3 regions of the Vibrio sp. TRT 29B02 genome follow, and region 1 is predicted to be linked to each of the others. Evidence: predicted binding sites of a transcription regulator. Region 1 holds the regulator's gene; each other region holds the start of a gene.

Region 1 (10,551 bases):
TGATGAGTCTGCGGATGCTGAGCTAGGTAATCGCGTAGCACGATACCAAGATCAATGGCGGTACCCTGTTCTTTATGAACTCGGAGCATATTGCCAATGCGTTCTGCCAATTCATCATTGACCTGTTGGAACTCTTCGTATTCTACCTCTAGCGGCACTTGGCCTGTGACTTCATCATCGCGAAGTACTAGAGCTTCATCACGAAGGTCAGTTAGACGCTCAGCATCTGCATAAGTCAGATACCAAGGCATATCGAAATAATCTTTTATCGATTGACGTAAACGCGAACTAAACGCTCGGTTCTTATCCATATCAATCGCGGTACGGATAAACTTGTGGACGTGACGGTCATAGCCAATCCAAAGGTCAATCGCTTGTTGACCCCAGCTTGTGATGCGGTCAAGTTTCATTTGCAGTGCGAACAGTGTTTCGGCAATAAATTCGAGTTCATCATCACCGTACACCAGCTCTTGAATATCAAGAATCTGAGTTTGCAGTTCATCACCCGCCGCTTGGAGCGTATCTTGCAACTCTCTAAGCGTGTTGGACGTTTCAGACAGCAGCGACTCACAGTTGTTTATCGCATCTCGCCAATCTTTGTTCAGTAGCTCCGCAATTTGAAGTTTGACCGACTGTTGCTGCTCATCCATCACACGTTGGTTCAAGTCGATTTGGTCAAAAATCTCTCCCACCGAGTATTTTAAGACTCCGTAAACATTCTTGCGCCAATGCTCAGGTGTGCCACCCTGACGTGCAGACTCAATCGCTTTCGCCATTTCATCTGCAACCATAGATAATTGGATAGATAATTTAAGCTTAGAAAATTCTCTGTGGCGAACGTAATAGTCAGTAATACCGATCGCGAGAGGCGATAAACGGTAAATACTTGCTCCGTCGTTAATTTCACTGGTAAAGCGGCTGATTAGTCTCTGTTTCACCATCTCATTAATGGCGTTGTTTGCACGGAACGCAGATGCATCCCCTGTTTCTTCGAATAATCGAGTCACTATGGTAAACGCATCATGCAGTTCACCTTCACCTAACTCTTCATCGAACCTTTCGTTACTGAGCACAGCAATAGCGATCAAAAATGCCAAGCGCTCTGTGGTCAGATTCAATGAGAAATCGTGCTGTTTTACCCAGCCGACCAACTCGTCGATCGGCTGCTCTGCAGCATTTAGAGTCATCTCACTCATTGTTAGTCCTGCTTATCTTTCTTTTTCGCCCATACATGTATGTATCGGCCTAACGAGAGGTATGGCTCTTGTCTGCACAATTGTCTTTCTAGTGCCAACACATCTTCATACTGGTAGTCGCCCATATACTCCATATTGCCTATGTAGTCACTAAAACAACGAATACCAGATTTACCGCAAATTGAAAAACCAGCGTCTTCTATCCACTGATATACCTCTTCGGGTTTTAAGCCTTTTTGCGGTTGTAATTTAAAACGCTTACGATGCGGCATCCCGTCAAGAACATGGGGAATATTGCCACATACAACATTCTTGTAGACCAGCCCATGGTGGTTATAAAACATGATGGAAGCCATACCACCAGCTCTCACCTGCTCAAGCACTTTTTCTAATGCCGGTTTCGGGTCTGCCAACCACTCCATGACTGCATGAAACAAAACGATATCTACTTGAGTGTCGAGATGTTGATCAATCGATTGGACTGGCGAATGAATGAAGCGATACTGCGCAAGCAGTTCATTATTTGCAATATCCTGCTCTGCTAATTGCAGCATTTCAGAAGATAGATCACATAACGTGACGTGATGTCCGAGTTTAGCAAGCTTTTGTGACATTTGTGCCAAGCCGCCCCCGGCATCCAGCACATTCAGTGGTTGTTTCGCCCCATCTACGGCATGAAGTATCTGTTGAAGATCTTCCCAAACAATGACTTGACGAATCTCGCCTTTGTCAGAACCGTAAATATTTTTTGCAAATTTGTGGGCAATATCGTCGAAATTGCGGTCTTCAGTCACAGCAGCTTGAGTTATCATGTCTAATCGTGCTGCTATTCTGTCACAAGAAAAGCAGGAATAAAGAGGCTTTCTCTTAAAATATAATCAATTGATGTTTTTTCGGACTATTTCGTATGTTTGAGCTGAAAAAAGTTGTGTCTTCTTTGCTAATGCCCTTGCCGGCCCTGCTCATCATTGGCCTATTCGGGCTAATGTTGATCATGTTTACTCGAAAGCAGAAGACAGGTTGCTTTGTTGTTCTATTCTCTTTTATTGGCATTTTCCTGATCGCCTTCCAACCCGTTTCATCTCGTCTATTGATGCCACTAGAGCGCCAATATTCGGCGTTTTTCCCAGTCGATGAGCCCATCGATTATGTTATGGTTTTGGGCAGCGGCCACGTTGTCGACGATAAAATACCACCAACATCTGAGTTAAGCCGTTCTGGTTTGATGCGCCTCACAGAAGGTATTCGAATTTTACGCATCTACCCAGGCGCCAAGCTGATCTTATCTGGTTACGCCGCAGGTTCAGAAGTGAGTAATGCACGAATGATGGCCAAAGTCGCGCTCGCACTTGGTGTGTCTAAGTCCGACATCATTTTGCTTGAAACAGCAAAAGATACGTGGGAAGAAGCGCGACAAGCAGCAGCTTTTGTGACAAACAAAAAGCTGGTTGTGGTGACTTCAGCAAGCCATATGACGCGCGCACTGAATGAGTTCCACTCAGCAGGTTTAAAACCTTATGCCGCTCCAACTAACTACTTAGCGCATGAGAATGTAACCGAGTTCTGGGCCAAATATGCGCCAAAAGCGGTCTACCTCGAGCAAACTGAACGTTATTGGCACGAGACATTGGGTCGTATTTGGCAGACGCTTCGAGACTGGGCGTCAGACTATGAAGAGAAAGCTTTGCAGGCTTCAGAGAGCAACGTTTAGCAACTTGCTGTCATCACTGTAAAATAAAAACCGAGGCAAATGCCTCGGTTTTTTTAATTCATCTAGAGCGACTAGTCGCCTGCAAACATATAACCTTCGCCATGAACCGTCACAAAGATCTGAGGGTTCTTTGGATCGAATTCCATTTTCGCTCGCATACGTCTTATCAGCACATCAATGGTACGATCGTTCGGTGCGTCGACACGGTGGCTAATCATGTTGAGAATACGCTCACGGCTCAATACCTGATTAGGGTATGAAGAGAGTGCAACCAGCAATTCATACTCAGCTTTAGTGAGTTTTACTGGCTCTCCATTGCGACTTAATGCACGTCGTTGAACATCAAATGTCCATTCTCCAAAACGTACTACATTGTCGTCTTGCTGCGCTGCGTCTAGTGTTGCAGATGCGTTGCGGGCAGAAGAGATACGCCACAATAAGTTTTTAACTCGAACCAAAAGTTCGCGTAACTCAAACGGTTTGGTGACGTAATCATCTGCGCCCATTTCTAGGCCAACAATTTTATCGATGCTATCCGTGCGTCCTGTTACCAGGATAATTCCAATGTCAGATTGACTGCGAAGTTCGCGCGTTAGCATTAATCCATCTTCACCAGGAAGATTAATATCTAACATCACCAAATCAATCGCATTGTTTTGTAGCGTATGACGCATCTGCTCGCCGCTTTCAGCCTCACTCACGTTATAACCTTCGTTCTTAAAGTAACCAACGAGTTTGCTACGCGTGACTGCGTCATCTTCTACAACTAGTACATGATAGCTCATCTACACCACTTAATTTACATTGGGAATTGCTCTAAAATTGTATTCTATTCATAAATAGTAACATTTCTAGTAATTATCACTTTAAAACTAAGAAAGATGATTTTTTCTTGATTCAAGACAAAAGTCACCCACTCATTAACATTCATTCATAATTGATGGTAACTTATCACACAAGCCGTTATCCCTATTCATTTCTATTGGTTAAACTAGTAGATAGTTATTTTAGGAGTTGAACCTAATGCAAGAAATTAAAGCATTTAATGAGAAACGTGCCGAGATTTACTGGTGGCTATCAAGCCTGTTTGCCAATGAGCTTACTGAGGAAAATATCGCGCAGTATCATTCCGCTGAAATCCGCGCGTTTTTGACTGGTTTGGGTGAAAATGCCGCTTTAAAACCTGCAATTGACCGTGTCACTGATGCGCTCAATCGCTTGATGGATCGTGAAGATGCTCAATTGGAACTCGCCGCAGATTTCTGTGATCTATTTTTAAAGTCAGATAGAGACTCTGCCCTTCCTTATGCCTCTATGTACATTGGTCAATCGGGATTACTCAACGACACGCCAGCTAAAGAGATGGAAGAGCTCATGGCGAAACATGGGGTTGCAGTTGAAAAAGATCTAAACGAGCCAGCCGACCATCTTGCAATCGAACTCGACTTTCTTGGCAATCTTATTATTCGCTCAAATGAGTTGGAACAAGAACGTCATTTAGAAGATGCGTTAAAAGAGCAAGAAGCGTTTATTCAGCAACACCTATTGAGTTGGGTTCCGAAATTTTCAGCCAAGTGTCAGACACTCGATGACTTCGGCTTTTACTCTGCAATCGCCAGCCTTACTAGCGCTTTCTTAGAGCTAGATTGCAGCTATCTTGCAGGCGAGTAAAAAAACGCACATTGTGAGCTCAAACCTACAACTTTGACGTTTTTTGTTTGCTCTCTGAGAGTTTGCGGTCTAGAATCGTGACCGCAAACGATAAAAATGAACGATTCAAATACAAACCGCTAAATAAGGGCGGTTTTTGTGTTTCTGATACTTTCTGCCAGACTATTTTATTCTACACTTGAATATATTTGCTTGGCAGTCATCGACAGGACAAAACCTTATGGCCACTATTAAAGATGTTGCTCGCCTAGCCGGTGTTTCAACAACCACTGTGTCTCACGTAATTAATAAAACACGCTTTGTTGCTGAAGCTACTCAAGAAAAAGTAATGGAAGCGGTGAACGAGTTAAACTATGCGCCAAGTGCTGTTGCGCGTAGCTTGAAATGTAACACGACTCGTACAATCGGTATGTTGGTCACCCAATCAACAAACCTATTCTTTTCAGAAGTGATTGATGGCGTAGAAAGCTACTGCTACCGTCAGGGCTACACGCTTATCTTGTGTAATACTGGTGGCATCTACGAGAAACAACGCGACTACATCCGCATGTTGGCAGAGAAGCGCGTAGACGGCATCTTAGTCATGTGTTCAGACCTTACTGAAGAGCTGAGCGAAATGCTCGATCGCCATAAAGATATCCCTAAAGTCGTTATGGACTGGGGTCCTGAAAGCTCGCAAGCGGACAAGATCATTGATAACTCAGAAGAAGGCGGCTACCTAGCAACAAAATATCTGATCGAACGTGGTCATAAAGATATTGCCTGTCTAAGTGGTCACTTTGAAAAAGCCGCCTGTCAGGAGCGTATTCGTGGTTTCAAACGCGCGATGAGTGAAGCAGAACTTTCGGTGAATGAAGATTGGATTCTTGAAGGCAACTTCGAGTGTGATACCGCCGTACTCGCCGCAGACAAAATTGCAGCGATGGATAACAAGCCAAGTGCTGTGTTTTGTTTCAACGACACAATGGCATTGGGTTTGATGAGCCGTCTACAGCAAAAAGGCATTCGAATTCCTGAAGATATGTCAGTCATCGGCTATGACAATATTGAGCTGGCTGAGTACTTCTCTCCACCATTAACAACTGTCCACCAACCAAAACGTCGTGTTGGTAAAAACGCATTCGAAATCTTGCTTGAGCGGATCAAAGATAAAGAGCATGAGAAGCGTATTTTTGAAATGCACCCTGAGATTGTTGAACGAAATACCGTCCTTGATTTGAACAAATAGTTCAAATCGTTCGCTTAGCCGGTAGCACATTATTGGCTAAGCGGATAATTCACCTCTTTTTACTGAACCAAGATCACACTTATTCCATTTCGGCGTGATGTCCTACGCATATTTTATTTATGCTCTAAATGTTCGAACAATGCCACGAACAGGGCAAACCACTCCGAAAGGGTGGGACGCAAAGCCTCCGGCCTTAAACATGATATGTCTGGTAGCGGGGTTGCCGATGGTAAATATGCACTTGTCATACACGAATTACTAACGGTTGTATGACGCCTTACTTACAAAGTACCTGCATTATTTTGCTAATCTCTCGGACCTGAACTGGTGGCGTATAACTATACACCGAGAATAAACAGCATGGATAAACCAATACTAAAAGACTCAATGCGATTATTTGAGCAACTTGGCTACATCAAGTCTCGTTCAATGTTTGGTGGCTTTGGCATTTTTGCTGATGACACGATGTTCGCACTCGTGGTCAACGATAAACTTCACGTTCGTGCAGACGCAGAACTGGCTAAACAATTTAAATCTCAAGGACTCGAGCCTTACGTTTATAAAAAACGCGGATTTCCCGTTGTAACGAAATACTACGCCTTGTGTCATGACTGGAGTTCAGATACCAATAAAACCTTAGAACTCGCCAAGCTTGCACTTGATGCGGCAAACAACGAGAAGAAAACTCAATCGCAAGCGAAACCAAGTCGCCTCAAAGATTTACCGAACTTACGATTAGCTACTGAGCGTATGCTCAATAAAGCAGGTATCGAAAGTGTCGAAAACCTTGAAGAAACCGGCTCAGTTAACGCATTCAAAGCCATTCAGTCTACTCACTCTTCTGACGTTAACATCGAGCTACTTTGGGCATTAGAAGGTGCGATCAATGGCACTCACTGGTCCGTCATTCCTCAAAATCGACGCCAAGAGCTGCTCAACGAGCTTAGCCATCACTAACAGATAAGTTATCGAATCAATAAAGAGTCAGCCTTAGTGCTGACTTTTTTCTTATTTGTGAAATTTACTGCTTGCTTTCCCTTTCTAGTCTATTAACACTTTAATTTCGCTAGCTTTGATGTTTGATGGAGATGTTGTATGAGTAAAAAACTGATTTTGGGCGTTGTGTTCATCCTTGTTGTTGTATTGCTAGCCCTTAATTTTGGACAGTATCTCACTCTGGAAAACGCTAAAGCTCAGCAAGCCGAGCTCGCTCTATTTATCGCAGATAACTTCGTTGTCGCGGCCGCTAGCTATTTCTTGGCCTATGTCACCATCACCGCCTTTTCTGTTCCGGGTGCTGCTGTGGTCACACTATTGGGAGCTGCCCTATTCGGTTTTTGGACAAGCTTAGTCCTTGTCTCTTTTGCCAGTACCATTGGCGCAACTCTGGCTTTTTTAAGCAGCCGCTATCTTCTTAGAGACTGGGTTCAAACGAAGTTTGGTGACAAGTTGTCATCAATCAACCAAGGCGTTGAACGTGACGGATCATTTTATCTATTCTCGTTACGTCTAATTCCTGTTTTTCCGTTCTTTTTGATCAACCTATTGATGGGGCTAACACCGATTACGACTTTACGATTCTACTTGGTGAGCCAGTTAGGTATGTTGCCAGGCACAGCGGTATACCTCAACGCGGGTACCCAGTTGGCGCAGATTGAACACTTATCCGGTATCGTTTCTCCAAGTGTGTTGGCTTCCTTTGCCTTATTAGGTCTTTTCCCTGTTGTCGCTAAGTGGATAATGGCCAAACTCAAATCGACGCCTTCAGCATCAAACGGAAACGTGTAATGCGTCTCTACTCAGCGACAACACCACCTGAAGCACATATCGTTTGTGAGTTATTGAAATCACAGCAAATCCTTTGTGAGGTGCGGGGCGAAGGTTTATTCGGTTTACAGGGAGAGCTCCCTTTTGGTGAGAACAGTGAACCGTATATTTGGCTATTCGATGTTCAACAACTCGCTCAAGCACAAGCAATCATTGCCGATTTTAAGCGTGCTGAAAGAGGAGTAAGCTGGCGGTGTAGTGAGTGTAGTGAACAAAACGAAGCTCAATTCGGTTTGTGCTGGAAGTGCGGCGCCTGTATGCCCTAACTCTATTTGGCTTCGATTTGCTGCTGAATAAAGGCTATCGAGTGTTGGTTAAATTCATCAGGCCTTTCAACATTACAGACGTGACCACAATCAGCGATTTCAAGTAATTGGCTTTTACGGTGAGCGGCAACCATCTCTTTAACCGGTTGAATGAACATGTAGTCACGCTCGCCCATCAAGTATAGCGTTGGGATGGGTAACTCACGATCCTTGAAGTATCGCATCAACGGATTAACTTCAGCAGTAAGAATAAACCAACGCTTGAACTCTTTTTGGCATAACTTTTTGGCTTCACGGATAAATAAGTGACGTGATTCTTTTTGCGTACGTTGAGGCATCACGATATAGGCAAAAAGGCTGTATAACCACATGTAAGGAACAATGTGCTTACAAAGGTTACCTAGTTTGACCAACACTTGAGAGCGTGTATTAAGACGCGTTACAGCGCCTCCCAGCACCATTGACTTCACTCTGTCCGTCGATAACTCTGCGATATTACGAACAATAATGGTACCCAACGACATACCCACAAAATGGGCTGAACGAATCTTTAGGTGATCAAGTACCTTGAGAATATCCATGGTCACGGCTTTGAAGGTATAGCGGTTTGCAATCAGCTCTTTGAGCAACTGATTCGATTTGCCATGACCGCGAAGATCAATCAACAATAGATTGAAATGCTCCCTGTACGCTTTGATTTGTTTAAACCAAATCGATGAACTTCCCCCAGCACCATGCACAAAGACAACCCACTCGTCACTAGTAGGGTGGGCAAACGTTTTGTGGAATAACAGGGTATCGCTCATATCAGACAAGGGCCACTTAGGTTCAAAATCTTGGCTTAGGAGATTACCATAATCCTAGAAGGATTTAAGTCCGACAACTCCATTTATCCGTCATTCTCTGGTCAAAAATGTAAATATCATTGAAAAAGGCGTCGAAATGACGCCTTTAGACAGGTTAAGCGTGAAGGGCCGACCGATACAGGTTGATATACTCTTCAGCCGCTTTAGACCAACAGAAGTTTTGTTCCATCGCATACAATTGAACGCGTTTAACTTCGTTTGGTTGTTGGGCATATAGCAAGAGTGAACGCTGTAGAACGTTTAATAACTCACTCGGCTCAGGTTGTTGAAAAACAAAACCAGTCGCCGTATTAGGTCCTTCGTCGTAATCATTGACACTATCACGCAATCCCCCGACGCCACGGACAATGGGTAACGTGCCATAAGCCATACTATAAATTTGATTCAACCCACACGGTTCAAATTCAGAAGGCATGATAAAGAAGTCAGAGCCCGCCTCGACCAAATGAGCAAGGTCATTATCGTAGGCCTCGACAAAGACGAATTTATCGCTGTGTAACGCTTCAATCTCTTTTAGCTGCGCCGCCAAGACAGGGTCTCCAGTACCAACGATGACCACCTGAACTTGATGCTTCAAGAAAGCATCCAGAATCGGGATTAGATAGTGGATACCTTTCTGGTGCGTTAGGCGACAAACCATGCCATATACAGCTACATCACACGCTTCTAAACCAACACGTTGCTGAAGTTCTTTCTTACACGCTTTCTTCCCCCGTACCATGCTTTGTCGCGTTGCTTTGTAGTTCACAGGCAAAGAAGGATCGGTTTGAGGGTTCCATGCCGAGTAGTCACAACCATTGAGTATCCCGACTAAATCCTCAGCTCTGTGCTGAAATTCCGCCGCCATACCATGGCTACCTAACTCAGTTTTTAGTTCCTGTGCATAAGTAGGACTCACGGCATTAATCTTATCCGCACACATAACGCCCGCTTTTAGCATGGTTACATGGGTGTCACTCACAGCCGCATCACCAGCGTAGCGTGTGTGCATCTCTGGTAGATTCTGTAACTCATCATAGCTAAACACCCCTTTAAATACGGCGTTATGCACCGAGAGTACACTTTTCGTCGATGAAAAAAACGTATCCGCTCCGTAGCGGTGTTTCAGTAAGTAGGGAACAAACCCAGTATGCCAGTCATTGGCGTGAACGATATCTGGTTGAAAGCCAAGTTTCGGTAGCATATCGAGGCACGCGGCACTAAAGAAAGCAAACCTTTCACCGTTGTCTTGATACGCTTGGTTGTTCTCCGCGTACATTTCCGAGCGGTTGAAGTACTCGTCGCAATCAATCGCGTAGACAGGTACTCCCACGATTTCGAGTTGTTTAACTCGATACGGTGTGTGCGGCCAATATTCAAGCTGTGTGTCCAGTAAAACTGGAGCTTGTTCAATGCCCGCTACTTTCTGGTATGCGGGTAGAGTGATACGAACATCTTGCTGTAATGTGAGCAATGCTTCAGGCAGCGCCTTGGCAACATCTGCCAAGCCACCGCTTTTGATTAACCCTTCAACTTCCGATGCTACAAATAGAATGGATAGATTCTTAGTAGCCAATACGTGCTCCTTTTGGAATGACAACGATACCCTCTTCCGAGACATGGTAGTGTTTCTTATCTTCCGATAGGTTTACACCAATTTGGGTACCCGGTGCAATATCCGCATCCTTATCGACGATCACGCGGCGCAGTACACAGCCCTCACCGACCTTAACATCACCCAGTAGGATACTTTCGCTAATGTCACACGCAGAGGCGATGTTGCTGCGGAAGCCGAGTACCGATTTTT
Region 2 (10,551 bases), on a different contig from region 1:
GCACCTTCTGCATCGTAGGAGATGGGGGTTGAGTGAGAATGGGCAACGCATAAATTCCTAATGCGAAGCCCAATGCGATACACATCGTGTGTGTTAGCAGCAGCAATATCCTTTTCATCCTGACACTCACTTGAAAAATTACTGCTATAAATGTATATGATCTTTAATGAAATATCATTGTTGAATTAGATACTTATTGGTAATTAAGAGCTGTTTTCTCTGCCAATGTCACAATAACTTTTACCGCTTGCTCCATTCCCTCTATCGAAACGAACTCATGAATGCCATGAAAGTTGTAACCACCGGTGAAAATGTTAGGGCATGGCAGACCCATAAATGATAATCGCGCACCATCCGTACCACCACGAATTGGCTTAATCTGGGGCTGAACATCACACGCAATCATCGCTTGTTTCGCTAACTCTATGATATGCGGATACGGCTCCACTTGCTCTTTCATGTTGAAGTAGCTATCGGTTAACTTCAATTCAACTGAGCCGTGCGTTAATTGGCTGTTCAACTCGGCAACTTTTTCAATCATAAATTGTTTACGAGCCGCTTGCCCTTCACGGTCAAAGTCTCGGATGATGTAGCCCAGCTCGCTACGCGCAACCGACATACTCGCGGACTTCAGATGGTAGAAACCCTGATAGCCATCAGTGCACTCAGGAGTCTCGTCACTTGGCATCATCATTTGGAACTGAGCAGCAATGTTCATTGAGTTGACCATCTTGTCTTTTGCTGTTCCAGGATGAACATTGACACCATGGCAAATAACATCAGCACTGGTGGCATTGAAGTTCTCAAATTCCAGCTCACCGACCGGACCACCATCAATGGTGTAAGCCCACTCGGCCCCGAACCTTGCCACATCAAACTTGTCAGCACCTCGGCCGATCTCTTCGTCCGGCGTAAAGCCAATACAGATCTCACCGTGAGGGATTTCGGGATGGGCGATAAGCTCCGCCATAGCAGAAATAATTTCCGCAATGCCTGCTTTATTGTCTGCCCCAAGTAACGTTGTCCCATCTGTGGTAATCAAGTTATGCCCATGTAATTGATGCAAATCGGGATATTGAATTGGAGAGAGTATTTGGTCACCTTTGCCTAACGCAATATCACCACCCTGATAATCTTCTACAATCTGCGCTTTTACATTCTCACCTGAAGCATCAGGTGCAGTATCCATATGCGCGATAAAGCCAATCGCTGGAACAGGATAATCTACGTTACTTGGTAGTTTAGCCATTACATACCCATTGGAATCGAGAGAAACATTACTTAAGCCAAGTTCAATCAATTCCTGTTTAAGAAATTGAGCAAAGGTCATTTGTCCTTCGCTGCTTGGACAGGCAAGATGGTTCGGATTTGATTGAGTATTAAAAGTCACATAGCGCAGAAAACGTTGTACCAATTCATTCATAAATACATTCTCTTATAATTTAAGCCTTACTCATAACGAGCTCTCATCGTACGCCTTCTTAGCTACAAGGCTTTGCTATAAATCATTTTTTTCGCAATAACTAGCGAATACAAAAAAGCCCGAAGAGCATAGCTACTCGGGCTTAAAAATATTCAAGTTGCAGGATTAAAGCAGAATAAAGATACCTGCTAAACATGCACTCATCAGGTTAGCTAATGTGCCAGCAAGCACAGCCTTAATGCCTAAATTGGCTACTTCAGCGCGTCTCTCTGGCGCAATAACGCCGATTGATCCCAGCTGGATTGCAATAGAACCAATGTTAGCAAAACCACAAAGTGCAAAAGTAATGATGACTTGGCTATGCTCTGAAAGCAGAGCTTTATGTTCAACAAAATCAATGAACGCAACAAATTCATTCATTACGATCTTCTGACCAATGTATGAGCCAGCCATCAACACTTCATTGGAAGGAACACCTATAACCCATGCGAGTGGCGAAAACAAATATCCAAACAGCGCTTGGAGCGTAATGCCACTAAAGCCAACCAACTCTCCTAGGCTTTCAAGACCCGTGTTCACCATCGCAATCACACTGACAAAAGCTATCAGCATAGTACCCACCGCAACGGCCACCTTCATGCCATTCATCGCACCACTTGCTAGTGCATCAATCACATTACTCTCTTGCGCTTGATCCATTTCAATATTTGATTGGTCGATAGGAGTATCACGTTCAGGCACAATGATTTTTGCCATCATCAAACTACCTGGTGCAGCCATAAAACTCGCGGCAATCAGATATTTTAGCTCCACTCCCAGACCTGCATAGCCACCGAGCACACTCCCTGCTACAGACGCCATGCCACCAGCCATAACCGCAAACAGCTCAGAACGAGTCATTCGAGAAAGAAAAGGACGAACTAGAAGAGGAGACTCACCTTGAGAAAGAAAAATGTTACCCGTTGCCACCAAAGATTCTGCTTTACTGGTGCCAAGAAACTTTTGAATACCGCCACCGATGAACTCGATAACTTTTTGCATAATGCCGAGATAATAAAGTGCAGAAATAAGAGCACTGAAGAAGATGATGATAGGAAGAACGCGAACAGCAAAAATGAACCCAGTGTTCGCTAGATCACCAAATAGGAAGGCTATCCCTTGGTCTGCAAACCCCAATAAGCTCGATACGCCGCTACTTAAACTTGTTAATGCTGCCTGTCCCCAAGGGAAGTAAAGCACTAACGCTGCGAAAGCAACTTGAAGTAACAGAGCACGGGACACTGTTTTCCAGTTAATTGATTGGCGACTTTCCGACAGTAATACTGCACACAAAAGCAGGGCAACGACACCGATTAAGCCAAATAAAACATTCATTAAAAATTACCTCTACAAGCATTGAATTGGTAGCTGGTCCTGTCCTTGGGGTCATTCACCATTCCCTGTGACGGCTTGTATTGGTAGAGCTGTTATTCTCAACCGGGCGGAAAGTATAGCGCCACGAATGAGAGTTTCATCACATATTTATACGCAAACGTTCAAGTGTTCAATGTATGACCACTCTGCATATTTGGCACACCTACTGGTCGCGGTAAACTTCGTCTTTGCCCTTGTCAACATACGCACTTAAACACCTATAAAATTGGAACCAAACTCTCAATTTCACTATCAGGGCATCACAATTATTGGCCAAAAACTGGCGTTATATCATTTGGCACCTAGTGTTAAGTAACAAAGCTTAACGTACCTTTGGTATGACAATTAAGTTCACTACAACGTCATAGGCGAACCTAGCTAACACAACTAAGACTTTCCCCGCTCATGCGGGGATTTTTTTGGCTCGTAAGGAAGGATCGTATGGCATTTTTCCTCCCAACCGCTAGAATACCCGCCCTACTTTGATGTCTGAGAGCCTATATGCAACGCGATTACACTTACAGCAGTCTCACTCAAACTTCTCGTGAAGAGCTTGAAGAATTGAGCTTGAAAATGATTCATCGTCTTATTCCTGAAGAATCAATGACAGAACTGTTTACGTTTGAGCAAGATGAGGCCGAAGATCAGGATAAGCTTCAAGAAGCTCAGTTTGACGCAATGCTCAGAATGAACGCTATCGCACTGAGCCAACTGCCAGCATTGTTTGAAGAATCGGACAATAAGCAGCAAAACATCATTCGAATGCAGCGACTACTGCTGTGGCATTTTTACACAGTGTCGTTTCATCTAGAGCGAGCGATTCCACTTGAGACTCACTGTAACCACGTTGAGATAATCCTCAAGGAGAGCCCTCAAAACGCACTCGAATGGGTAACCACACTCACTGACTTACTGCGTCAATACGCTCAGATTGCACAATCAAAATGACGATACTAGAAAGGATGAGCTACGAGTTGCTGGCTGTCTTCTAGCATCTGTTGTGCAACATACTGGTGTGTCGCTGTTGTCGGATGGGTTACGTCCCAAAACACAAACTTATCCGAACCTTGATAAGCACACTCAGAGCGCAAAGGATGGTTGTACAAATAGTCGACGGATGAAGAACGATTAATATCGAGACACGCTTCACTTGCGTTAACAAATCCATGCGCTTGAGGATCGGCAACCAAGCTCTCAAACAAAGCATGAGTATCATGCAGAGTAATGGTGTACCCCTGTGCAGTGTAGTACGCCACTTGTGCTTTTATGAATCGATTCATCTCCACAATCTTCGCGCGAATTTTGTCAATGTCTTCTTGGGTAGAATAGCGAAACTGAGGCGCACGTGTTGCGTCTGGTAACGTCATTAACAAGAGGTGCTTCGCCCCAGCGTCGGTAAGTCGAATCAGTGCCTCTGCATAATCAGATTTAACCTCTGCGACACTTCGGTTGTAATTCATGAAGTCATTCAATCCAAACTCCAAGGTAAATAGCGTATTTTCAGGTCGGTAGTTTTTCGCTAACTTCGCATAGGTTAAATAGGATGTGACCTGATCCCCGACGCCCGTTAACGCAATGTATTGGTTCTCGCCTGCAGCCCCACCGACCGCCCAGTTGTAAAGAGGTAGATTCTTCGCTTTAGCAATGTATTCCGTCCAAACAAACCCGTTTGAAAAATGCCCCAAGAACCAACTGTTCGGGTTAGGGAAACGCCACTGCGAGGCATTAAAAATATTACCGGTATCCGATAAGCTATCGCCAAACGCAATCATCTTGTTGATTTGCTGCGGCTGAACAACAGGGTCATTGCTCCAGATCGAATGGTTATATGAGAAACGATTGTCGGCCGCATAGTAAGTAATATCGGCATTGTCATTCGCTAGGTCCAATGTTTGTTCGCAACGTTGTTTAATGATGCTGTGGGGAGTGTCGGTATAAAACATGTTTTTAAACGACACAGAGCTCCACCAATATCCATTCAAAGTCAAGTAACTTCCGTCAGGGTTTTCAGCCCACTCCCAATCCGTGCCAGGGTCATCTTTGGAATAGCTGGTTCGATACCAACATCGCACATAAGTATAAGTTTGCTTACCCTGTGCACTGACAACCTGTGCGGGAGAAATCATCTCAGGGGTAATCAACTCTTCTGACGCCGAAGCAAATGCGAGTGGCAGCAAGGCACTCATTAGTGTCATGGTTCTTTTCATAAGATTCTCGTTATTGTAATTAATGAGAAACGCTCTCATCTAAATACATTTTCAGACTAATTACTCTAATGAGTCAAATGTAAGAATATTCCTATATCCAGCTTTGTAACCAAGATCTATTTTCAATAGATTTAGTAAATATATCCCACCGCCCTAAAAATAGAATATTTACTCAAAATTAGTGACTAGAAAAGCAGCCTTTCACTACTAAGTAATTGCTTTATAAGAATATATAAGCACCATCATTGTTAACGGAATGTGTTGTTTTGAAGATCTTTTGTTCAGTTTTACCGATTCAGGACATAAATGTATTGGTATTTTCTGACAACTGAGCATAGCTATATTGCTCATTCACATTTTCGTTGAATGAGAACTAATTAATAAAAAGTGAATAAAATTGTCTCAAAAGGAATAAGACAAAATGCATCACAAAACAAATACAATCAAAGGTTTGTTTTCAACTACTGCGGTTGCGGTAGTGCTAACACTACCAACGTCAGCATACGCTTCTTTAACTGGGTTCGACGAATCCAAACTACCCACCAAGTACATCGTTAAGTTCAAAGGTGACCATACCGCTCTTTCTTCAATGAGCAGTAGTCCTTTCTCCGGACCACGAATCGTACAAGAATCGGTGTTGGAACAACTCAACGCCAACAAAGTGGAAAAGCTAGGTGACCAATCGATATACAGTATCGAAATCGACAACACAAAAGTAACTCAGTTAAGTAATCGTAGTGACGTCGAGTATGTCGAGATTGATCCACCTCGCTACCTTTTAAGTGAAACGGTGCCATGGGGCTACACCGCCGTAAACGCTCAGCTTCTTGATGACTCAAACGCGGGCAATCGCACTGTGTGTATCATTGATTCAGGTTACGACTTATCACACAACGATTTAAGTGGAAACCGAGTCTCTGGAACAAATGACAGTGGGACAGGTTCTTGGAGTGCTCCGGGTAACAACAATGCCCACGGCACTCACGTAGCGGGAACCATTGCAGCAATGGCGAACAACGAAGGCATTAAGGGCGTGATGCCAAATCAAAACGTTAATTTGCATATTGTTAAAGTGTTTAACGAATCGGGATGGGGATACTCCTCTAGCTTGGTTAAAGCGATTCAAACCTGTGCAGACAACGGTGCTAACGTGGTCAATATGAGCCTAGGTGGCAGTCAGTCCAGTGTTACTGAACAAAATGCACTACAACGCATTTATGACCAGGGGGTACTGCTGATCGCTGCGGCAGGTAACGACGGCAATACCGCACACAGTTACCCTGCCTCCTATGACTCAGTCATGTCGGTCGCTGCAATAGACAATCAAAATGCGCACGCGGCGTTCTCACAGGCAACGGATCAAGTTGAGATTTCTGGTCCAGGTGTGGCGATCTTGTCCACAGTTACGATCGGAGAAGGTAAACTTTCAGACATCCAATTAGACGGTGTCAGTCAATTCGACCGCGGTATCGTCCCACATAACCGCTTAGTACAGCGTTCGGGCAACTATCAATCTGAGCCTGTTGCTGGTTCAGTTACTGCGTCTCTTGGTGTTTGTGACACCTCCAACGGCCGTTTCACTTGCGCAGATATGACTAACAAGATTTGTCTGGTTGAACGGATTGGTAACCAAGGTTCAGGAAGCTATCCAGAAATAGATGCCGTTCAAGCTTGTTCCGATGCAGGTGCTAGAGCGAGTATTGTTTACAGCAATAGCGACTTGCCTGGACTACAAAACCCTTTCCTTGTCGACACAAACGATACCGCGCGTATCCTGTCGGTCACGGTTGACCGAGAATTTGGCCAACAGCTTCTCGCATACGCAGGTCAGGAAATCTCAGTGTCAACAACGCTTGGAGAGGACTACGAGTATTACAACGGAACTTCAATGGCAACTCCGCATGTCACCGGTGTCGCTGGTTTAGTCTGGAGTTACTACCCTACTTGTACTGCGGCTCAAATACGTAGCGTGCTAACCAAGACAGCTACCGATATTGATGTTGCAGGACGCGATAATCGAACAGGCTACGGTCTCGTTGACAGCGACGCTGCGGTTAAGTATCTCGAGCAATACGGTTGTGAAGGTTCTGGCAACGGCGATAATGGAACTGATAGCTATGTAAACGATACAGCGGTTGCGATCCCAGACAACAACTCCCGTGGCGTGATAAGTGAACTATCTGTAAGCCGTGCTGGCGACGCTGGTATCATCACTGTAGCGATTGATATCAGTCACACCTACATCGGTGATCTCAAGATCACATTAATCTCACCAGAAGGTGGTCAAGTCATCCTGCATGACAACACAGGTGGCAGTTCAAATAACATCCAGAACAGCTATCAAGTTGACTTTACTGGTTTTGAGTCAAAAGGTGATTGGCAGCTAAAAGCTGTTGATAGCGCAAGACGAGATGTCGGTACAATTAATCGCTGGTCACTGACTTTTCCATAAGGAGTTCAAGTCACTATGGTAAATAGACTCATAACATGTTCAATACTGTTGATGATGGGGATCACAGGCTCGGTACTCGCCAATAGCCAAGGTTTCCCTTTCCCCGGAAACAAGCAAGAGGCTATAGAACAAGCACCAACAAGATATTTCGTTAAATATTTTGCTGGTAAAGGCCCCGAAGCTCGTAAGGCTATCACTCTATCTGGTCTAAACATTGTTGATGAGCTACCTAATGACCAAGTATTTGTGATTGAGGGAGAGTCAAAACAAGTTGAAAAACTGATGCAGAGCTCTTCGATTGAATACACCGAACCCGAGCCGATAAGAAAACTATTGGCTCAGTAATGACAAAGGCGAACATCCGTTCGCCTTTGCTACTTTTCCACGCCTAAGTCACGAACAAAACCACTCTCTTCGTAACCATGCTCTCTCACGGTATTAAAGCTTCCAGTGAGCGGTGTAAATGTCTATGACCGACTTTTAAATTTGTCTTTGTCGATCGCGTGTTTTTTCATCCTTAAATAGAGTTTTTTCCGCGGAACTTGCAGGTAATCAGCGGCCTCACTCACTCGCCCCGAATGCAAAAACAGCGCATCTTCAATTACACCTTTTTCAAAATCATCCATCAATTCATCAAGCGGTAACTGCGTTTCAGCTTGGGTATAGAGTTTTTCTTTACCCGTTAATTTAATGATCCCTACCGCATATAGCTCAGCTATATTTCGTAATTCACGGACATTTCCAGGCCAAGTATGACCTCTGAGTATCGACAAGTAGTTCGACTCCACTTTAGGGAGCAGTTTACCCAATGTCTTACAGCTCTTTTTGAGATAGTGATGAAATAACACCGCTATATCGTCTGGACGCTGTCGCAAAGCTGGCATTTCTATCACCCCCTGATTGAGCACATAATAGAGCTCGGGAATTAATTGCTGTTTAGCGATGAGTGTTTCTGGATCGCAGCCTAAAACAGCGATCACACGTAACGGCCTACCCTCTCTTTCGTTGGCGATCAGCCTTTGAGCCAGAAACCGTTGGCACTCTTCTGAAAGCAACTCCGCACTATCCAGCATCAGAGTTCCTTCTTTAAACTCAGACAGCTGTTGAGCCAATTCACTTTCCATCATATCCGGCTTTGCTTGAATGACTTCAAAGGCATCCCCTTTCTCTGACATTGAGTGCAATAGATGCGCAGCAAGGTGCCTGCCAGTTCCTGATTCACCCCAAATAACAACATGATTCTTGAGTAAGGCAAACTGGGAAATAAGGAGACGGATTTGCTCCAATTGCGCCGAGCTCCCCACTAAAGACTTATCAATCGTGGCGACCATCGCATGTTTTTGTTCAATAAAGCTGCGCCGTAAATCTAAATGCTCTTTGACCATTTCCAATAGTGCCGCAGGATTAATCGGCTTCTCAATGAACTCGCACGCCCCTTTTTTGACGGCATCCACCGCCATTGGGATATCGCCATGCCCAGTAATCACAATGACCGGAATACGTTCATCAATTTGTTTAATTTTCTCTAGTAACTCCAGCCCATGAATCTGGGGCATGTACATATCCAACAACACGACCCCCGCCCAATCAGGGGTGAGAAACGGTGTCGTCAATGTAGGGTCAAGGAGTGGCTTCGCCGAAAGTCCAGCGATATCCATCAGATGCTTATAGGAATCCAAAACATCTTGGTCGTCGTCCACTAATAGGATCGAGTAATTAAGATTTTGCATGTAGCAATTCCAAAATAACTAACGCGCCTTTATCTAAGTTGGACGCTAAATATATCTGCCCAGAGTGTTTTTCCATCAAAGATTTGCTTATGTTTAGCCCAAGCCCCAAACCCACTTCTTTGGTCGTTGTGAAGGGCGTAAAAAGTTTATCAATGATGCTAAAATCAAACCCGTTACCGCTATCAAATATTCCGATAGCATGGTGTGTGTGAGTCTCGTAAACCGCACGAATAGTGATTTTTCGCTTCTCTCCATTCTGCTCATCAATAGCATCACAGCTATTCACCAACAGATTGACAAGTACCTGTTCTATGGCGAGAGCGTTCCCATGCACGGTAAGGTCTGAGGTCAATTGGTTATCAATTTCGACCATTTGTCTTCTTGCTTTTGCGATCACGATGGTCATCGCTTGGTCTGCGATATCTTTAAGATTTTGCGTTGCCGCTGGCTGGTCATCGTCTGACTTTTTCGCAAAGCTCCGTAGGCTGGATATGATTTTCCCCATCCGCATAGCCAAGCCTTCGATGTAACCAAGTGACTGATCGACGCCTGCAAAATTACCCGCTTGCGATGAAATTTTGGCACTATACAAATAAGTAGACATTGCATTGAGCGGCTGATTTAGCTCATGCGCCATACTGGTCATGGTTTGCCCTACCACTGCCATTTTGGCTGCTTGTATCAACTCACCTTGTGTTTGCTTTAGGTGCCGTTCGGTCCGCTCGCGTTCAACGATTTCCTCTAACAAACGATGATTTTTCTCTCTTAAATCTGATGTTTTATCCGCGACACGTTGCTCTAGCTCCCTAGCATTCAATTCTTGCTGGGTAATATCAGTGATCGTAACGATCACTTTGTTGAACTGACCATGTGAAAACAGATGGAAGTCAAAATGTAGATAGCAGGTCTGCTCATCTACAACACATAGGGTAATCTCATCATGCCCATCTCTAAATAATGCTCCATTGCGTTGGAACACTGCGGCTAAGACACGTTGACTCCGATTTTCGAACGAATCCCAAATCAACTTCTTTTCCACCTCTCCCTGAAACGCCAGTAGCCTGCGTGCGCTGAGATTGGCAGACTCGACATATCCCGCTAAGTCACAGGTCAATAAACTCGCAGAGGTGTTGTTGATCAGACTCATCGCATTGGTACGCTGAATCTCTTTGACGCTGACGCCATACTCAATGAGTTTTTCACTCAGGCGACCAATCTCATCAGCCCCATCAACTTGAATAGGATGACTTAAATCGCCTTTTGTTATCGCATCAATACTCGAGCTTAATGCCGTTAGACGAGCCACGATGCGGCGATTAATAAAAT
Region 3 (10,551 bases), on a different contig from region 1:
CTTGGATGACGACCATATCATCACGGTGAAGCACTTCGTTGCCGTAATCGTACCCAAGTATTCCGATTATATCTTTACTATGCTTGCCAACGATCTTCGCCATATCTTGACTGGAGTAGCTCGCGATACCACGTGCAATCAGCTTGCCTTTGACATCAGTTACTCGCACGACGTCTCCGCGAGCAAACTCACCACTTACTTTGGTTAAGCCTTTAGCCAATAGACTGCTGCCCTTTCCGACTACAGCATTCACAGCACCATCATCAATAACAATATCACCAGACGCAGCAGGCCCCGCCAATATCCAGCGCTTACGGTTCTCTAGTGCCTCTTCACAAGGTAGGAATCGAGTTCCTTGTGGATGTTCGCCCAATGAGTCGAATACTACGTTCGGTGCACTACCAGCCGCAATAATGACTTCTATACCAGCTCGGCGTGCAATATCCGCTGCTTGCAGTTTTGTTGCCATACCACCGGTACCGAGTGTCGTACCACTGCCACCTGCAATTTTACGCAGCGTGTCATCAATGGTTTTTACTTCCTTAATCAACTCAGCATTAGGGTCTTTGCGAGGATCCGCAGTAAACAGACCTTTTTGATCGGTAAGAAGTAACAGTTTGTCAGCACCACAAAGAATGCCAACTAAGGCAGACAAATTGTCATTGTCACCCACTTTGATTTCACTGGTTGCCACCGCATCGTTTTCGTTAACAACAGGAATAATATCGTTTTCAACTAACGCATTGATGGTGTCACGCGCATTTAAGAAGCGCTCACGGTCTTCAAGATCGGCACGTGTTAACAGCATTTGTCCGATTTTTAGTCCATAAATAGCGAACAATGACTCCCAAGTCTGAATTAACTGACTTTGTCCAACAGCCGCTAGTAGCTGCTTACTTGCCATTGAGTTGGGCAGTGCGGGGTATCCTAGGTGTTCGCGTCCTGCTGCAATCGCGCCAGACGAGACCATCACGACAGAGTGGCCTTGCTTTTTCAGTTCTGCACATTGACGAACCAACTCAACCATATGAGCTCGGTCCAAAGCCAGAGTGCCACCAGTTAAAACACTTGTACCTAATTTAACCACCACGGTCTGAGACTGTGATGCTTTTCCGCTTTCTTGATTCATTGCCTTTCTACTATGAAATAAATAAAAAACCGTCACGACCCTAGCGCAAGAAGATAGGCTAACAAGATCGATTAGACCTGATGTTTTAGCAATCAAATGGCAAATTCACAAGCAGAAAAGGCGCTAAAAAGCGCCTTTTTGGTGAACAGCAATAATAAGCAACGAAAATTAGACGAATTCTACCGACTCTTTATGCATTGCCACTGGTATTTCGAAATCCTTACTCAGTGTTTCTATCAGTTTCTGATGGAAGGCCTCCTGAGTGCGCGTCACATCTTCGACCGTTTTTTTCGGTAATGCTTTCTCCTGCCACTCACCTGCCACATCATACAATCCAGTTCGATAGCGAGCTTCAAATAGATCGCCGTTTTTCTCGAGCTCTAACCACCAGCCCCAAAACTCCCTTTGTTCAGGAGATTTTTTGTCGTTTACACACACAGACAAGCAATCAAAGATATACATGCCATCCGTGCTCTGTGATTCTCGTAGATAAGGACCAATAGCTCTTAGGGTTGATAACAAGCGGTAGTGCGTTGGACTTTTCGTCGGTTCAGACATAATGAATCTCCATATTCATTGACTTATTATAATCGCCTACTAGAAAGGACTTAAAAGTCTGGGTAGTCGATATGATTAAGTGTTGTCTAAATTAGCTGAAATGTCATCTAATTAGCTCGTCTTCCAACCACTTTATCGCTAAATCGAGGGATTGCTCATAGCCTTGTGTAATTGTTTTAGCACTAATTTTCTTAGCTTTACCGTAATCACTAAAAAGTGCCACTAACTGATTGTCACTATAGGGTGAGACTGGATCATTCTCTAAACTCATGGCGAGAATCGGTACACGAGTTTTACGGCTAGACAAAATCCCCTGAACCTTAAGAGACCATGCCATCAACTGACCTGCGAGACTATTAATATCCACCACACTTTTGCCCAGACGCGATGCCAAGACATCTAAATACATTTTGGGCATCTGCTTTAACTTGGCTGGCGAAGACAAGACATCGTGAATAGGTGCTCCTAATGATACGCACGCTTTGATTTTATCTTGCTCCATAAATGACAAACGCACCATCGCATTGCCGCCAAATCGAAAACCAATCAGACCAACTCTATGATGATCGACCCACGGGATACTGTACAACTCATTCAGCACTGCCTGATGCAAACACGACGTGTCCTCAGTCAGGTTCCAATGGATATTGTGTCCAATCGAAGGCATATCGACAGTGAGCATTGCGATGTTTTTCTTCGCCAAATGATCGCGGAACAAACTCCACAAATCTGTTTGTAGGCTATCTAAGCCAGCACTGACCATCACTACAGGCTGAGGCTTTTCCGTACTGGTCAGATGGAGATGAGCAACGATACTCTTCTTCTGATATGGCACTTCAATCCGCTTAACGATAAATCCGGTCTTTTTAGTGGCTTCAGTATAAGCGCTACTTGCCAGTACCTGCGCTTGAGTCGCAAGGCGGTCATTTTTCAAATGTGGGTAACCAGCGATACTAAAACAGAGCGATGCATTAAATAGCTCATCCGCCGCCATTTCACCCTTTAGCTCGGCCGAACGCTTCTGGTGTAGCATCCCCAATTTCGTCCACTCGTATGTCCAGTTACCACTGTGATATCCCATCACAGTGTCGAGCCACTCATCATGAGTACGAGAATGTTTTGAAGCCGCAATTTTAGCGAGGACAGATTCTATTTCGATAGGATCTAATCCCTGCCACGCCCACTGCATTCTGCGCAAGTTTCGGTACCACTTGTAACCATCTTCCAACTGTTTCTCTTCAAGAAACTTCTCGCTTGTTGGCATGTATTGGGTCAACGCAGAAGTCTCTTTCGCTTGCTTATGGTTAGCGAATAAGGTTTCTGAGAGGTTCTTACTGACTTCCTCGGACATTAGTACAACCTAATTAAAATCATTTTCTAAATAGTAATAAAAAAAATGACCCAATAAAGGGTCATCCATCAATTATTTGCCGAGATATCAATCTAGCGACTACTTTTGCTTACGGTTGATTGGCTCTACGTACTGAATTGACATATCCCAAGGTTGCTCAATCCATGTGTCTTGAGCAATATCGACAACGTAGTCATCCAGCAGTTCAACACCCGCTGGTTTAGCACATACTGCGATCAGTTTGGCTTTTGGGTACATTTCACGCAGTTTACGCGCCGTGTCACCGCTATCGACAAGATCTTCAACAATAAGGAAGCCTTCACCATCGCCTTGAGGTGCTTTAACAACCGTCATATCACGCTGGTGATCATGGTCGTAGCTAGAAATACAGATAGTATCAACATGACGAATACCCAGCTCACGAGCTAGGATTGCACCAGGAACAAGACCACCACGGCTCACAGCCCAAATTCCTTTCCACTGCTCTGCTGGCATCTGTTTTTCAGCAAGTTCGCGACAGAACGTGTGCATTTGGTCCCAAGTGATGATGAATTTTTTACTCATTGTAATAACCTAATAATTTTTAAAATCTGCATCCCAGCAACGCGTCAAGAATCTCAGGACGATTGCACCAGACATATCTGGGGAAAAGCTACGCAAACGATTATTTTAACGGATGCGACATACAATACCAAAGGGGAATTTGTCTCTACTACAAAAATAATCGCCATAACAGAGCAACTGTTATGGCGAAAAATAGCGTATTTGAGGTTAACTAGCGAACTAAATCAATGAGTTAGCGCTTAAGCTACTAGGTATTTAATAATGAATACCGCAGCAAGAACCCAAACACTCATAGAAACATCACGACCTTTGCCACTTAGCAGTTTGATCGCTGCGTAAGAGATAAAGCCAAGAGCAATACCTTCAGCAATGGAGTAAGTCAGTGGCATAAGAAGACAGGTCACAACAACCGGAGCCGCTTCTGTGAGGTCACGCCAGTCAACGCTTACTAAACCTGACATCATTAGAATCGCAACGTAGAATAGAGCTCCAGCCGTTGCGTAGGCAGGGATCATACCAGCCAATGGTGAGAAGAATAACGCCAGTAGGAACAACACACCAACAACCACAGCAGTAAGACCAGTACGGCCACCGGCCGCCACACCTGCTGTTGATTCAACGTACGAAGTCGTGCTTGAAGTACCGATCATTGCACCAACAGACGTAGCCGTTGAGTCAGCCAAAAGCGCTTTGCTCAAACGTGGAAGCTTGCCATCTTCTTTAATAAGGTTTGCTTTGCTTGCAACACCAACGAGTGTTCCCGCCGTATCGAATAGGTCAACGAAAAGGAACGCGAATACAACTGAAATCATGCCTACTTCAAAAACATCAACGATATTCATCTGCATAAATGTTGGTGCAACACTTGGTGGCATAGACATGAAGCCGCCCCACTGAACATCACCCACGATTAGACCCAATGCAGTGATAATAAGAATCGCGATCATAACCGCGCCGCGCACACCGCGGTACACCAAACCAATGGTCAGGAAAAAGCCCAGAGCAGCAAGCGCTGGTTGTAAACCTGTAATATGTCCTAGACCCACAAGTGTTGCAGGGTTATCAACAACGATACCTGAATTTTGTAGACCGATGAAAGCCAAGAAGAGACCGATACCCGCAGAGATACCAGTACGCAGTGACATTGGGATTGAGTTGATAATCCATTCACGGATCTTAAATACGCTCAACGCCATGAAAATCAGACCCGATACAAATACCGCGCCTAAAGCAACTTGCCACGAATGGCCCATGCCTAACACTACGCCGTAGGTAAAGAAGGCATTCAAACCCATGCCCGGAGCCAGTGCGATTGGGTAGTTAGCGACAAAGCCCATGATGAAACAGCCGATCGCAGCTGCAAGACAGGTTGCTACGAACACAGCACCTTTGTCCATACCTGCATCTGCAAGCATTGCTGGGTTGACAAAAATGATGTAAGCCATCGTCAGGAAAGTAGTAATACCAGCGATGATCTCAGTTTTAACGTTGGTGCCGTTTTCACTGAGCTTGAACAGTTTTTCGAACATGATCGAATCCTAAAAGGGTAAAAAGTAAACGGTTGCGTAATCGATTGGCTCGAATTATAAAGTCATCAAATAGTAAATTCCAGATAGAATTATGACTCTAATCAATATTTCTAACTGTAAAACGACATTTCAAACAAACAACAATGAGAGGCAAGCGTGTTTTCTTGTTTTATTTCAGTCAATAAACATCATTGAGTAGAGAGTTTTCAAAAGACACTTTTTTACTCTAACGGAAAACTCTTCTTAGGAAACTCGCGCGAAGAAGCAAACAAATATGTGCCTAAATGCGTAATAACTAGGTAGATAGGTCGATACACCTAAATCAAGAAATATATCGAGTAGAGGAAAAGGATAGATAAAAAAAAACGCCACTCAGATTGAGTGGCGGTTGAATCATGTCAGCTATATAGGAGCCGTAAAGAATTCCAATAATAGGGGTGAACAAACTGTTCGAGAGTGACAAGCTTAGGGTTAGTAACCGAAGCTTGTTGGGTAAGTAAAGCTGCCTGTGTAAACAGAGCTGTTTAGCCAGAACGCTGCACTTGGTAAACCTTTCATAACTATCACCTTCTAAATCAATTAAAACAGATTACAAATATTGATTTCTCGGTTCCTTGGAGGCGACAAATCGGACTCATCCTTTGAGCATTTCTTTCTTCGCTTGGGAAGTTGGTTACAAATATACCTCAAAGAAATTTAATTACAAGCATTAAAGTGATTAAAGTCACAAAAAATTTAAAACTTGATAAAGATCATTATAATTCCGTAATTAAATTACAGAATTATCAGCTTGTTGTTTTATTTTCCTACATTTTATACGAATCTAGCTACATAGCGTAGTCGAGACAATTCCGTATTCTGTGATAGCCACAAGATAATTCAGCTGCGGTTTCACTACACCCGCGACTCTGGGAGTGATATTCTGTGCCTCTACTTAATAGGCCAGATGCAGATTAATTCTCTACATTATTAAGATTACAAATCATATGATCTGGCATTATTCTTAAAAAGGAGTCATCCGTGTCTGAATTCCATTCTGAAATCAGCAACTTATCACCTGCTCCACTTTGGCAGTTTTTCGATAAGATCTGTTCTATTCCTCACCCTTCAAAGCATGAAGAAGCCCTTGCCCAGTACATTGTTAACTGGGCAACAGAGCAAGGCCTAGATGTTCGTCGTGATCCAACAGGTAACGTGTTCATTAAAAAGCCCGCGACACCAGGTATGGAAAACAAGAAAGGTGTAGTTCTCCAAGCACACATCGATATGGTGCCGCAGAAGAACGAAGACACAGATCATGATTTCGCAAAAGATGCTATCCAACCTTATATAGATGGGGAATGGGTTACCGCAAAAGGCACGACGCTAGGTGCTGACAACGGCATTGGTATGGCTTCTTGTTTAGCAGTGCTTGCTTCAACAGAGATCAAACATGGTCCAATCGAAGTTCTGCTTACTATTGATGAAGAAGCAGGAATGACTGGCGCATTTGGTTTGGAAGCGGGTTGGTTGGAAGGCGATATTCTTCTAAACACAGACTCTGAACAAGAAGGTGAAGTCTACATGGGTTGTGCGGGCGGCATCGATGGTGAAATGACGTTCAATATTACTCGTGAAGCGATTCCTGCTGGTCTTGTTACTCGCCAACTGATCCTGAAAGGACTTAAAGGCGGTCACTCTGGTTGTGATATCCACACAGGTCGCGGGAACGCCAACAAATTACTTGCTCGATTCTTAGCGGGTCATGCTCAAGAGTTAGATCTTCGCCTCATTGAGTTCCGTGGTGGTAGCTTACGTAATGCGATCCCTCGTGAAGCATTTGTTACCGTCGCAATTCCAACTGAAAACGAAGCTAAACTGGCTGAACTTTTTGACTTCTATACCAACTTGATAAAAACCGAACTGGGTAAAGTTGAAACTGACATTGTCTCATTTAATCAAGCAATCGAAACTCAGTCAGAAGTGCTTTCCATTGCTGACCAGCAACGTTTTATTGCGGCATTGAACGCTTGCCCGAATGGCGTCATTCGTATGAGTGATGAGATAGAAGGCGTTGTTGAAACGTCGCTAAACGTTGGCGTTGTAACGACAGAACAAGATCACATCAACGTACTATGCCTAGTACGATCGCTGATCGATTCTGGTCGCCAACAAGTTGAAGGTATGTTGACTTCTGTTGCAGACCTCGCCGGTGCAAATATCGAGTTTTCTGGTGCATATCCAGGTTGGAAACCAGATGCTGATTCAGAGATCATGGCTATCTTCCGCGATATGTATGAAGGTATCTACGGACACAAGCCAAACATCATGGTCATTCACGCAGGTCTTGAGTGTGGTTTATTCAAAGAACCTTACCCTAATATGGATATGGTTTCTTTTGGCCCAACCATTAAGTTCCCACACTCTCCAGATGAGAAGGTTAAGATCGATACAGTCGCTCTATTCTGGGACCAAATGGTGGCATTGTTAGAAGCAATTCCGAATAAATAGTATTCACTAATCCATTAGTAAAAGTAATTCAAAAAGCCAGCTCACATTAGCTGGCTTTTTTTGTTTTATATACTACCGTTTAATAAGTATAATTTGTTGTGACGGCAATTTTAATTCGTTAGTCACACCATGGCATGGTTGCTACAGTCGCCGTCCTTGAAGCGCCTTAGGGTAAATTCTCATACCCTCTTCAAGCCATATAATCGGTAGTCAACCGCGTTATGTCGGGGATGCTCACTTCATTAGAGTGTCTTAAATTCTCTCTAAATATATTGTTACTGCGATGAAAGAAAAACTATTAGTAGGTTGGCGAGAAACCCTCAGCCTGCCGGGTTTAGGTATTGAAGAAATTAATGCAAAAATTGATACCGGAGCCAGGACCTCATGCTTACACGCATTCAAAGTAGAGAGCTTTAAAAAGGACGAAGCTCTTTGGGTTAGATTCTGGATCCACCCAATGCAACATAACACGGACTTCGAAACTGTATGTGAAGCGAAAGTTATTGATGAACGTATAGTTCGTGATTCGGGCGGACATGAAGAGTCTCGCTATGTTATCGAGTCAGAAATAAAACTTGGCGGAAAAAGTTGGCCAATAGAAATTACTTTAACTAATCGCGAAAATATGGCTTTTCGCATGTTATTAGGTCGAACAGCAATGCATAATCGTATCATCGTCGACCCTGTAGAATCGTTTTTAGTCCCTTTCGAGGAAAACAAATAATGAAAATTGGTATTCTGTCTCGCAACTCGACTCTTTACTCAACGAAGCGTCTAATTGAAGCGGCAAAAATCCGTGGTCACGAAGTAAAAGTGATTGATGCGCTGCGTTGTTATATGAATATCAACTCAGACAAACCAGAGATTCACTTTAAGGGTGAAGAGCTATCTGGCTTTGATGCTATTATTCCTCGAATTGGTGCTTCAGTTACATTTTATGGCACTGCGGTATTACGTCAGTTTGAGATGATGGGCGTATATCCAGTTAACGAATCGGTCGCAATCACTCGCTCGCGTGACAAATTGCGTTCGATGCAGCTACTATCACGTAGAGGCATTGGTATGCCTATTACTGGCTTTGCAAGCAAACCTGACGATGTAAAAGACCTTTTAGACATGGTTGGTGGTGCTCCAGTAGTGATAAAGCTACTTGAAGGTACTCAAGGTATTGGTGTTGTTTTAGCTGAAACTCGTAAAGCGGCGGAAAGTGTTATTGAAGCCTTTATGGGTCTTAAAGCAAACATCATGGTGCAAGAGTACATAAAAGAAGCCGGCGGTGCTGACATTCGCTGTTTCGTCATTGGCGATAAAGTGATTGCGTCTATGAAACGTCAAGGTGCAGAGGGTGAGTTCCGCTCCAACCTACATCGTGGTGGTAGCGCATCATTAGTAAAAATCACCCCAACTGAGCGCCGTACAGCAGTTGCAGCCGCTAAAATTATGGGTCTAAATGTGGCCGGTGTGGATCTATTAAGATCAGATCGCGGTCCATTAGTCATGGAAGTAAACTCATCTCCAGGTCTTGAAGGTATTGAGACCGCAACTGGTAAAGACATTGCTGGAATGATTGTCGAATTCATAGAGAAAAATGCGGCAAGTAAAAGGACTAAAACTCGTGGCAAAGGCTAAAATAAATAGCGTTTTTGAATTTCTCGGTGAGTCTATCTCACCGGGAGAACGTAAGGTCATAGAGTTAGATGCAGCAAGACTTTATACCCACTCGCCACTATCAATTCCGGTTGAGGTCATCAACGGCAAGCTAGCAGGACCAGTACTGATGGTTAATGCGGCGATCCACGGTGATGAACTCAACGGCGTTGAAATCGTAAGACAACTGATTAACACCATTGATGTTAACAAGCTAAAAGGAACACTCATTGCTGTGCCTATAGTTAACGTTTTTGGTTTTATTCACAAATCACGTTATTTACCTGATAGACGAGATTTAAATCGCTGCTTCCCTGGTAGTGAAAAAGGTTCACTCGCATCACGTATGGCCTACACATTTTTCTCTCAGGTAGCCAAACGTTGTGACTACATACTCGACCTCCACACCGGTGCCATCCATCGAACCAACTTACCTCAACTGCGTGCCGACTTGAGCAATCCTGAAACGCTTCGCATTGCTCAGGCATTTGCCACTCCAGTGATCATTGATGCTCCTCTACGAGATGGCTCTTTACGCAGTGAGGCTGAACGTCTGGGTATCCCTGTTCTTACCTATGAAGCAGGCGAAGCATTACGCTTCGAGCCAATCTGTATCAGTGCTGGATTTATTGGAGTTCAGCGAGTAATGCAGGCTATCGGTATGCTACGCTCAACTCGCAAAAAGCTGCCAACACACGTTATTGCCAAGTCAACCAGTTGGCTGCGTGCGGAAAGTGACGGCATTCTTCGCACTGTGGTGACTCTGGGCGAGAAAGTCGAAAAAGGGCAAGTATTGGCATACATCAGTGCTCCACTAGGACACAGTGAAATCGAACTCATCGCCCGTAAAGGCGGTATTGTTATCGGTCAACAAACACTGCCGCTGGTCAATGAAGGTGATGCCATATTCAACCTAGCCTACTTTGAACAAGATGACGAAGAAGTGGAACAAGTGGTAGAGGAATTCATTGAGAAAGTGAATGATCTGGATGTTGACCCTCTAACAACGGGTCAAATCTCCACGTCATAATTGACTAAGTATCTCAGTCTGTCTACTAGGACTGAGATACTTGTTAGCATCGCCCCCCTATCTTGGTCCAACATCAAATGGACCTTTACAGGTTTCCAACCAAATTTTTAGCCAAATCATTATTATGTTTTTCCATAATGACGTTGTTAGGCGAAACCGTTGCTGACGCGAGTTGTAAATACGCTAACACTGACACTTGCGATACCAGAAAATAGCGCAATGAATAATAGTAAAAACCTACCCATAATTAGTC

Evidence for each region. The regulator PurR, encoded in region 1, represses purine synthesis genes. The targets are predictions, from matches to a motif close to TNANGNAAACGTTTNCNTNA.
Region 2: the regulator PurR is predicted to act here: its motif matches at 2,947-2,966, upstream of ACQEXT_RS00890 (NupC/NupG family nucleoside CNT transporter).
Region 3: the regulator PurR is predicted to act here: its motif matches at 5,152-5,171, upstream of ACQEXT_RS12095 (NCS2 family permease).

Annotation. Positions count from the first base shown of each region.
Region 1 is NZ_JBNJOJ010000008.1:103,637-114,187, forward strand. It holds gene mukF (chromosome partition protein MukF) at 1-1,196, opposite strand, end outside; gene cmoM (tRNA uridine 5-oxyacetic acid(34) methyltransferase CmoM) at 1,199-2,008, opposite strand; gene elyC (envelope biogenesis factor ElyC) at 2,104-2,907, shown strand; gene torR (two-component system response regulator TorR) at 2,979-3,692, opposite strand; gene torD (molecular chaperone TorD) at 3,931-4,578, shown strand; gene purR (HTH-type transcriptional repressor PurR) at 4,799-5,806, shown strand; cyclic di-GMP riboswitch class I at 5,949-6,034, shown strand; gene ACQEXT_RS07035 (TfoX/Sxy family DNA transformation protein) at 6,167-6,763, shown strand; gene ACQEXT_RS07040 (TVP38/TMEM64 family protein) at 6,902-7,594, shown strand; gene ACQEXT_RS07045 (putative signal transducing protein) at 7,594-7,899, shown strand; gene ACQEXT_RS07050 (alpha/beta fold hydrolase) at 7,902-8,705, opposite strand; gene glgA (glycogen synthase GlgA) at 8,860-10,320, opposite strand; gene glgC (glucose-1-phosphate adenylyltransferase) at 10,310-10,551, opposite strand, start outside.
Region 2 is NZ_JBNJOJ010000001.1:199,580-210,130, reverse strand. It holds gene ACQEXT_RS00900 (DM13 domain-containing protein) at 1-118, opposite strand, end outside; gene pepT (peptidase T) at 194-1,423, opposite strand; gene ACQEXT_RS00890 (NupC/NupG family nucleoside CNT transporter) at 1,589-2,797, opposite strand; gene ACQEXT_RS00885 (exoribonuclease R) at 3,338-3,784, shown strand; gene ACQEXT_RS00880 (SGNH/GDSL hydrolase family protein) at 3,790-5,043, opposite strand; gene ACQEXT_RS00875 (S8 family serine peptidase) at 5,465-7,495, shown strand; gene ACQEXT_RS00870 (ATPase) at 7,511-7,840, shown strand; gene ACQEXT_RS00865 (sigma-54-dependent transcriptional regulator) at 7,963-9,225, opposite strand; gene ACQEXT_RS00860 (ATP-binding protein) at 9,212-10,551, opposite strand, start outside.
Region 3 is NZ_JBNJOJ010000017.1:59,907-70,457, forward strand. It holds gene proB (glutamate 5-kinase) at 1-1,129, opposite strand, end outside; gene crl (sigma factor-binding protein Crl) at 1,298-1,687, opposite strand; gene frsA (esterase FrsA) at 1,791-3,038, opposite strand; gene tet(34) (oxytetracycline resistance phosphoribosyltransferase domain-containing protein Tet(34)) at 3,138-3,602, opposite strand; gene ACQEXT_RS12095 (NCS2 family permease) at 3,842-5,131, opposite strand; gene ACQEXT_RS12100 (aminoacyl-histidine dipeptidase) at 6,152-7,621, shown strand; gene ACQEXT_RS12105 (ATP-dependent zinc protease family protein) at 7,905-8,345, shown strand; gene rimK (30S ribosomal protein S6--L-glutamate ligase) at 8,345-9,250, shown strand; gene ACQEXT_RS12115 (succinylglutamate desuccinylase/aspartoacylase family protein) at 9,210-10,298, shown strand.